Regions from separate parts of the Bradyrhizobium sp. SZCCHNRI20481 genome, predicted to be linked through region 2. Evidence: predicted binding sites of a transcription regulator. Region 2 holds the regulator's gene; the other holds the start of a gene.
What was found. Region 2 encodes PhoB, which activates phosphate uptake and scavenging genes when phosphate is short. Its sites were predicted from a motif close to TGTCATNNANCTGTCAT; they were not measured.
Positions count from the first base shown of each region.

Region 1 (4,545 bases), on a different contig from region 2:
CGAGCAGGCGCGCGCCGAATTCCGCCAGGTCGGCTGTTGCTGGTGGAGCATAGTAGATCGCATAGCGCGGAAATTTGGCCATGGTTCGCTACTCCGCCGCCATGGCACGCGCCGGCCGGGCGTTCAGCCGGTCCGTCTCGGTGAGATAGACCAGCCGGCCGGACGCGATCACAGCGACGACGCGGGGGCGCAACGGTACGCGGTCGTCGACCAGAATGATATCGGCGCGGCGGCCCTCGGCGAGCATGCCGCGGTCCGCCAGCCCGGCTGCGCGTGCAGGGCCGCCCGAGATCAGATCCCAGGCGCGCGCCAGCGGAAGAACGCCGTCGGCCGCAAGCCGGTACGCTGCCAGCAGTGGCGCGGGATAGTAGTAGTCGGAGGCCAGCACCGAGCAGAGGCCCTTGGCGATCATGTCGCTCGCCTTCGTCCACCCGGTATGGCTGCCGCCACGGACGACGTTGGGCGCGCCGAATACGATCGCGTCGCCCCCTTGAGCGGCCTCGCGCGCGGTCTCCTCGTTGACCGGAAACTCTGCGATGGTCACCCCCTGGCTGCGAAACGCCTTGCGCATGGCCGGGCTGTCGTCGTCATGCGACAGCATGCGGACACCAGCCTTGCGTGCGATGTCGGCCAGCCGCGCGATTGAAGCCGGAACGGCATCGGCGCGAGAGGCGATGCGCGCAACCAACCGGTCGAACTCCGCGCCGGGCAAGCCGGTGCGGTCGACCATGCGCTGGCGCTTGTGCGGCTTGTCCAGACTCGCCACCGTCGAATCCATGTGGTCGTTGAAGGCGAACAGGTCGACGCGCCGGTCGGCGAGCCACCGCCCGACCTCCTCCTCGTCGTCGAGATTGAAGGTCTCGTGGCGCAGATGGAAGCGCGTGTCGGCTGCGAGCCGCGGGCGCAGCGCTTCGATCGATTCGAGTAGGCGCCGCGCATTGTCGGCGCTGCGCAGGCCCGGCTCCCATGACCAGGTCGTCGCGTGAAAGACGGTGGTGATGCCATTGCTGATGGCCTGGCGGTCGCTGTCGATCAGCGCAACGTCTGTCGGGAAATCGACCCCGGCGCGCGGCATCATTTGGCGCTCGAACGCATCGCCGTGGATGTCGACGATGCCGGGGAGCACGGTGAGCCCCTCCGCATCGAGTTCGAGACCCGACCGGCGTCCCGGTGTCCCGATGCCAGCGATCACGCCGCCGGATATGATCAAGGAAGTGTCTACGAGGTCGGTATCGGCGAGGCAGCGGCCCCGCGAGATGGAGATATCGGTCATGGGGCGGCACTCTGCCGCACCGCGACGCGCGCGTCGAGGGCAGCCTCGTATTTGTCGAGAAACGCAGTGATCGCGAGCTTGCGGAAATCCGGCAGCGCCGCGCGCAGCGCCTCGTGATTCCAATCCCACCACGCCAGATCCAGCAGCCGCTGCTCGACCTCGCGCGGAAACCGGCGCTTGATCGGCCGCGCCGGATTGCCGGCGACGATGGTATAGGCCGGAACGTCCTTGGTGACGATGGCTCCGGCCGCCACGACCGCGCCGGTGCCGATGTTGCGGCCCGGCAGCACGATCGCGCCATGGCCGATCCAGACATCGTGTCCGATCTGGACATGATGCTCTCTCCGCCAGGCGAAGAACTCCACATCGTCGGGCTCTCCTGGAAAATAGGCGCTGGCGCGATAAGTGAAATGGGCCTGCGTCGCCCTCTGCATCGGGTGGTTGCCCGGATTGATCCGGGTCATCGCCGCGATCGAACAGAACTTCCCGATCGTCGTGTAGGTGATCTGGGAATCGTTGACCACATAGGAGTAGTCGCCCATCGTCACCTCCTGCAGGATGGTGCGGGCGCCGACCTCACAATAGGCGCCAAGCGTCACGTCCTGGAGCTTGGCCGAAGGGTCAACGGTTGGTTCAATTGAAAGCGACTTGCCGGCCATCTCACGTCCTGACTCTACTCTCTACATCTGTGAAGGTGTCGGATCTCCCCTATGACAGGCGCGTGACATCTGCATGACTGCGACCGGCGTGTGGACGAGTGCGGCGCTGCGGTGTCGCTGTCACATAACTGTAGAATCCAGACGCTAGCGATAGGCCAGAGCGAGGCGTCTGGAGAATTCAATGCTGGTGGTGGATGGCCTGACGTGCCGTTTTGGCATGAAAGCCGCAGTCGACAATGCATCCTTCTCAGTTGCACCCGGCAGCTTCGTCGGCGTGATCGGGCGTTCCGGCGCCGGCAAGTCGACCTTGCTGCGGTCCATCAATCGTCTGAGCCCGGTGAGCGGCGGCCGCATCCTCTTCAAGGATCTCGACGTGACGGCGCTGCGCGGCCGCGATCTGCGGCAGTGGCGTGCGCGCTCGGCGATGATCTTCCAGCAGTTCAATCTGGTCGGCCGATTGGACGTGCTGACGAACGTGCTGATGGGGCGACTCGCCGAAATCCCGTCGTGGCGCTCGCTGGCGCAGCTCTGGCCGGCGGAGGATGTCGCCATGGCGCTGTCCGCGCTCGAGCAGTTCGACATGGCCTCCCTCGCAGCGCAGCGCGCCGATCAGCTCTCGGGCGGGCAGCAGCAGCGCGTCGCGATCGCGCGCGCGATGGTGCAGAACCCCGAGATCATTCTCGCAGACGAGCCGATCGCCTCGCTCGATCCCCGTAACACCAAGATCGTGATGGACGCGCTGCTGCGCATCAACAAGCATTTCGGCATCACCGTCGTCTGCAATCTGCATTCGCTCGATCTGGCGCGCAGCTATTGCGATCGCCTGATCGGCATGGCGACCGGACGGATCGTGTTCGACGACGTGCCGTCGGCGCTGACGGCGCAGATCGCACGTGAGCTCTACGATCTCGAGGCGGACGAGGTGATGGGTTCGATCCATCCGGCACCGGCGGCAACGGTGCCGGCACTCGGCGAAGCCGCCGTGGCCTGAGACGCGGATTTCTGCAAGCTCGAGCTTCCGCATGGCGCGGGGGCGAGACCTGTTACTTACTGCAACAAGAGGGCATGTTATGATCAATCGTCGCATCGTTCTGGCGGGCGTCGCTGCGCTGGCTTTCACGGCCTCGGCGTCAGCCGAGGACTGGAAGGCGAAGTATCCTGAGCTGACCTTCGCCGTGGTCCCGGCAGAGAACGCCTCGGGTGTCACCGAGCGCTGGACGCCTTTCGTGGACTATCTCTCGAAAGAGCTGGGCGTGAAGGTGACGCTGCGTATCGCCAACGATTACGCGGCCGTGATCGAAGGTCAGCGCGCCGGCAACATCCACATCGCGAGCTATGGCTCGGCGTCGTTTGCCCGCGCCCGGCTCACCGGCGTCAAGACCGATGCCTTCGCCAACGACATCAACTCCGACGGCAGCACCGGCTATTATTCGGTGTTCTTCGTCAAGGCGAGCAGCCCGTACCGGAAGGTCGAAGACCTCAAGGGCAAGAATCTCGGCCTCGTCGATCCGAACTCAACGTCGGGCAACAACGTGCCCCGCTTCGAGCTCAACAAAATGGGCGTGACCGACGCCGAGACGTATTTTGGCAAGGTTGTCTTCACCGGCAGCCACGAGAACGCGGTGCTGGCCCTGTCCCAGGGGACTGTCGACATCGCGGCCAACCAATGGACGAGCGACAACGATTCGACGTTGGCCCAGATGCTGACCAAGGGCATGCTGAAGAACGCTGACGGTTCGCCGATGAAGAAGGACGACTTCCGCATCATTCACAAGTCGGCGCCGATCATCAACGGCCCCTACGCCTACAACACGGACCTGCCGGACGATCTGAAATCGGCGATCGCCAAGGCCTTCTTCGATGCGCCGATCAAGGACAAGGCCGCCTTCGACCGTCTCTCCGACGGCCAGAAGAAGGGCTTCCACCCTGCCACGACGAAGGACTGGGACGGCACGATCGACCTGATCAAATTCGTCGACAGCCTGCGGAAGAAGGCGTCCTGATCGACGATCCATCGATGGTGAGCCGGGTCCCGTGGGGCCCGGCTCGTCCGTTGAAGAATCCCTCACACGTCCGAACCAAGAGCAGCACGAAGCCGATGGCTGTTGCCGTTTCGATCCTTCCGAGCCAGCAGCTTGCGGCTCTGAACGAGACCTATCGGCGGGCCGTTTCGCGCCGTCGATTGCGTCTTGCCCTGTCCGCCATGGTATTCCTGGCGGTGCTCTTCGCCGCGGCCATCGGTGCCGAGGTCAATCTGCGGACGTTCTATACTTACTTCGGCAACTTCATCAGCTACTTCGATCGCATCTTCACGCTCGACGACGGGCAGCGGGTCTGGACCAATCTGCCCGAATGGTTCTGGGGCTTCAAGAAGTGGATCAAGCTGCTGGCAGAGACGCTGCTGATCAGCTACGTCGGCACGATGGCCGGAATGCTCGTCGCATTCGGTCTCAACTTCCTCGCCGCCGAGAACACCTCGCCCGCGCCGTGGATCCGCTTCACGGTGCGCCGGCTCCTGGAATTCGCCCGCACCGTTCCGAGCGTCGTGTTCGCCCTGATCTTCGTCATTGCTTTCGGGCTTGGGCCGATCCCGGGCGTGCTCGCCATCGCCCT
Region 1 covers NZ_JAUEUE010000022.1:19,166-23,710, reverse strand. The annotation lists gene QX132_RS29615 (DUF1045 domain-containing protein) at 1-82, opposite strand, end outside; gene QX132_RS29610 (alpha-D-ribose 1-methylphosphonate 5-triphosphate diphosphatase) at 89-1,273, opposite strand; gene QX132_RS29605 (chloramphenicol acetyltransferase) at 1,270-1,932, opposite strand; gene phnC (phosphonate ABC transporter ATP-binding protein) at 2,114-2,923, shown strand; gene phnD (phosphonate ABC transporter substrate-binding protein) at 3,003-3,935, shown strand; gene phnE (phosphonate ABC transporter, permease protein PhnE) at 4,031-4,545, shown strand, end outside.
Region 1: phnC (phosphonate ABC transporter ATP-binding protein) is a predicted target of PhoB. The motif match lies at 1,984-2,000, and genes of this name have one in related genera.

Region 2 (4,545 bases):
AACAGGAAGCCGAGCGGATACATGTGCCAGGCGCGTCCCACCAGGCGGAGCACGGGGCGCAGCAGGCGGATGAGGATGCCCCGTCCGGGGCTTCCGGCGGTTTCCATCTCGGACTGCGGCTGTGCCGTGCGGCGCCAGAGGTTCACGAACAGAATGAGGTTCGCCAACGCGATCAGCAGCAGGAAGCCGGCCGATACCGACGTGCCGACGACGCCGCCGATCGTCCTGATCGCACCCTCTTCATCCAGGAGGTCCGCGCCCGCGATGAGGCTCACGACGATGGTGGCGATGACGACGACGCTGGAGTGGCCGAGCGCAAAATAGAGGCCGGCGGCGCGCGGGGGGTTACCGTCCTGCACCAGCTTCCGCACGACGTTGTCGATGGCCGCGATGTGATCCGCATCGACCGCATGACGCAGTCCGAGCAGCCAGGCCAGCATCGCGGTGCCGACGATGGCGGGGCGGTCGGCATAGAGCGCGAACGCCCAGGCCCAGGCGAGCGCGTTGGCCGCGACCAGCCCGGCGACGAGCGCGACGGTCCGGCCGGGCTGCGACCGCCACCACAGCAGCCGCGCGGCCCGAGGATGATCAATTGGAACAATCGTCATACTCGGACTATAGCAAGAGCCAGGCCAGTTCGGTAAAGCCCCCGCTGCAGGCAAAAGCTGCAGGAAAACCTGGGCGGCGCTTCCCGGATTGCCCTCTCGCTTGGCAACCCGCTATCCAGTCACGCACAGATCATGACCAGCGGCGGGGACCTCGTCCCTCTCGCCCCCTCCTTCCCTCACCGCGCCGAGGCACTCTGTGCCGCGATCTCGCGCCGCACGACCGCCTCGAACTGGCTCGCGGGGGCGGCGAACATCAGCCGGGTCTCCTCGTGGAACGCCGAGAAGATGCCGACCACGGCCGGCTCCCCGCCGACCTCGGCCAGGATCGGCGAGCCCGAATAGCCGAAATTGGCCAGGCAATGCACTGTCAACAGCCGGGCATCCCCGGTCATGCCGGCGCTGCAATTGCGCTGGCCGGTCGGCGAATAGCGCCGCTCCTGGCCATAGCCGATCTCGGAGATGGTTCCGGCCGTGGTCGCAGCCGCGAGCTCCTCGCGGGTCAGCGCCTTGACCGCCACCGGCTTCGACGGCAGAGCATCCTTCAGCACGATCAGCGCCCAATCGGCGGGCGAGCGGTCGAGCGACCATCTGTCGTGCCGGGTCGGAACGAAATCGGGCGCCACGATCAGCTTGTCGGCGACCGACGATGCCGCCGGCGTGCCACGGTTCATGCCGGCCAGGAAGCGGACATTGCCGGGGCTGACCTGCGCCACGCCGTTGAAGACGCAATGCGCGGCGGTGAGCACGACGCGCGGCGCCACCAGGGTGCCGGTGCACCAGCCGCCGCTCGAGTATTGCGCGACGGTGACGACGCCGATCGACGACGCCGGCCAGGAGGTGGGATCGACGACCTCGCCGATGTGGCGATCGAGCCCGAGCAGTTGCTCCGGACGCGGAGTGGCAATGCCCGCATCCGCCGATTCCGGTTTCGGCTGCCAGGACGCAATGGCGCTCTGGGCCTGGACGCGCTGCGGCTCGGTCAACCTGACCCGCTGCACGTCGCGGCCGGCCGATCGCACGCCACTACGGCCCGCCATCACCAGCCAGGCATAGCCCTGCACGACGTCCTGTTTCACACCGCGGCCGTCGAGCAGCATCAGGCCGAGCATGTATTGCGACTGGGCGAAGCCCTGCGCCGCGGCGCGGCTGAACCAGCGACTGGCTTCGCCGTAGTTGGAGGCAACACCCTCGCCATTGACGTAGGCGATGCCGAGATAATGTTGCGCGACGGCGAGCCCCTGATCGGCGGCCTTGCGGTACCAGGCCAGCGCCTCGCTCGGATTACGCGGCACGCCCCAGCCGAACGCCTGCATGAAGCCGACGTCGAACTGCGCCCGCGCATCGCCCTTGGCGGCCAGCGGCAGCAGCCGTCGCATCGCCGCCGCATGCTGCCCGTTGCCTGCCGCCGCGACCGCGTCTTCGAGCTCGGCGGCCGTGGCGCCCGCCAAGCTGCCGAGCAGCATGACAAGAGATATGATGATGGTCTTGATCAAGGGCGTCCGCTGGGACCGAAACATCGTGACGGGCCACGAAGCAGACACGATCAAGACGGCGGCGGCGTGGCGGAAAGCGGACCGCGATCTCCTCAATCGGGCCCGCTCGCGCCTCACACCTTCTTCATCCTCACGCCCATCGCCCTTACACCTGCTCGCTCTTGGCGAAGCGATCATCGAGCGCATAACCGGCGCCGCGCACGGTGCGGATCGGGTCCTGCTCGCGGCCGGGATTGAGCAGCTTGCGCAGGCGGCCGATATGGACGTCGACGGTGCGCTCGTCGATGTAGATGTCGCGGCCCCAGACGCTGTCGAGCAGCTGTTCGCGGCTGAACACGCGGCCGGGGTGCTCGAGGAAGAATTCGAGCAGGCGGTATTCGGTCGGGCCGAGATCGATCGGCCGCCCCGAGCGCGCCACGCGGCGTTTCTCGCGGTCGAGCTCGATGTCGCCATAGGACAGCACGGTCGCCAGCCGCTCCGGGCTCGCCCGCCGCAGCAGGCCTTTCACGCGCGCCAGGAGCTCCGGCACCGAGAACGGCTTGACGATGTAGTCGTCGGCGCCGGTGGCGAGTCCGCGCACGCGCTCGCTCTCCTCGCCGCGCGCCGTCAGCATGATGATCGGCAGTTGCCGGGTCTCGGAGCGCGCGCGCAGGCGGCGGCACAGCTCGATGCCGGAGAGGCCCGGCAGCATCCAGTCGAGCACGACGAGATCCGGAACGCGCTCCTTCAGCCGCGTGTCGGCCTCGTCGCCGCGCGCCACGGTCTCGACCTCGTAGCCTTCGGCCTCGAGGTTGTAGCGCAGCAGCGTCGTCAGCGCCTCCTCGTCCTCCACCACCAGAATTCGGGCGCCCATGTCTGAACCGTCTCTCTTAGTTACCGGGAATCGTCGTCGCGAAGCTCGTCATGTCGCCCTTCGGGCGCTTGTCCATGATCTGCTGGCCTTCGATCATATAGAATACAGTCTCGGCGATGTTGGTCGCGTGATCGCCGATGCGCTCGATGTTCTTGGCGCAGAACATCAGGTGGATGCAGAACGAGATGTTGCGCGGATCCTCCATCATGTAGGTCAGGAGCTCGCGGAACAGCGAGGTGCAGATGGCGTCGACTTCCTCGTCGCCCTTCCACACCGTCATCGCCGCCGGCAGGTCATGCGCGGCATAGGCGTCCAGCACCGTCTTGACCTGCGACTGCACCAGATCGGTCATGTGCTCGAGGCCGCGGATCAGCTTCAGCGGATGGAAGTCGCTCTCCAGCGCCGCGACGCGCTTGCCGATGTTCTTGGCGAGGTCGCCGATGCGCTCCAGATCGGTCGCCACGCGCATCGCGCCGACGATCTCGCGCAGGTCGACCGCCATCGGCTGGCGACGGGCGATCGTGAGCACGGCGCGCTCCTCGATGATGCGCTGCAGCTTGTCGACCTCGGCGTCGGTGGCGACCACCTTCTGGCCGAGCGCGATGTCGCGCCGCACCAGCGCATCGACGGAATCGACGATCAGCCGCTCCGCGAGGCCGCCCATCTCCGATACCAGACGGGTGAGGTCCTGCAGATCGCTGTCGAACGCCTTGGCGGTATGTTCACTGGCCATGATGATCTCCTGAAGACAATGTCGTCGGCGTCAGCCGAACCGGCCGGTGATGTAATCCTGGGTCCGCCGATCACTCGGCGAGGTGAAGATCTTGCTGGTGTCGTCGAACTCGATCAGCTCGCCGAGATACATGAAGGCGGTCTTGTCGGAGACGCGCGCCGCCTGCTGCATGTTATGCGTCACGATGGCGATCGTATAGTTTTCGGCGAGCTCCTGGATCAGCTCCTCGACCTTGGCGGTCGAGATCGGATCGAGCGCCGAGCACGGCTCGTCGAACAAGATCACCTCCGGCCGGACCGCCACGGTGCGCGCGATGCACAGTCGCTGCTGCTGGCCGCCGGACAGCGACAGGCCCGAGGCGTTGAGCTTGTCCTTGACCTCGTTCCACAGCGCGCCGCCGCGCAGCGCCTTCTCGACCCGGTCGTCCATCTCCGACTTCGAGATCTTCTCATAGAGGCGGATGCCGAAGGCGATGTTCTCGTAGATCGTCATCGGGAACGGCGTCGGCTTCTGGAACACCATGCCGACCCGGGCGCGCAGCAGATTCAGATCGAGCTTGGGATCGAGGATGTTGGTGTTGTCGAGCATCAGCTGCCCGGTCGCCCGCTGGCCCGGATAGAGATCGTACATCCGGTTGAAGATGCGCAGCAGCGTGGACTTGCCGCAGCCGGACGGGCCGATGAACGCGGTGACGCGGTTGGTGCCCAGCGACAGGTTGATGTTCTTCAGCGCGTGATGGTCGCCGTAGTAGAAGTTGAGGTTGCGCGCGGTCACCTTGGCCGGCGCATCCGGAAGCGCCTTGCCGTGAAGAGCGTGATTGGGCTGACTGACGGAGACGGACAGTTCGGTCATTTGGTG
Region 2 covers NZ_JAUEUE010000007.1:275,078-279,622, forward strand. The annotation lists gene QX132_RS13950 (HoxN/HupN/NixA family nickel/cobalt transporter) at 1-608, opposite strand, end outside; gene QX132_RS13955 (trypsin-like serine protease) at 785-2,101, opposite strand; gene phoB (phosphate regulon transcriptional regulator PhoB) at 2,247-2,954, opposite strand; gene phoU (phosphate signaling complex protein PhoU) at 2,971-3,687, opposite strand; gene pstB (phosphate ABC transporter ATP-binding protein PstB) at 3,718-4,539, opposite strand; gene pstA (phosphate ABC transporter permease PstA) at 4,536-4,545, opposite strand, start outside.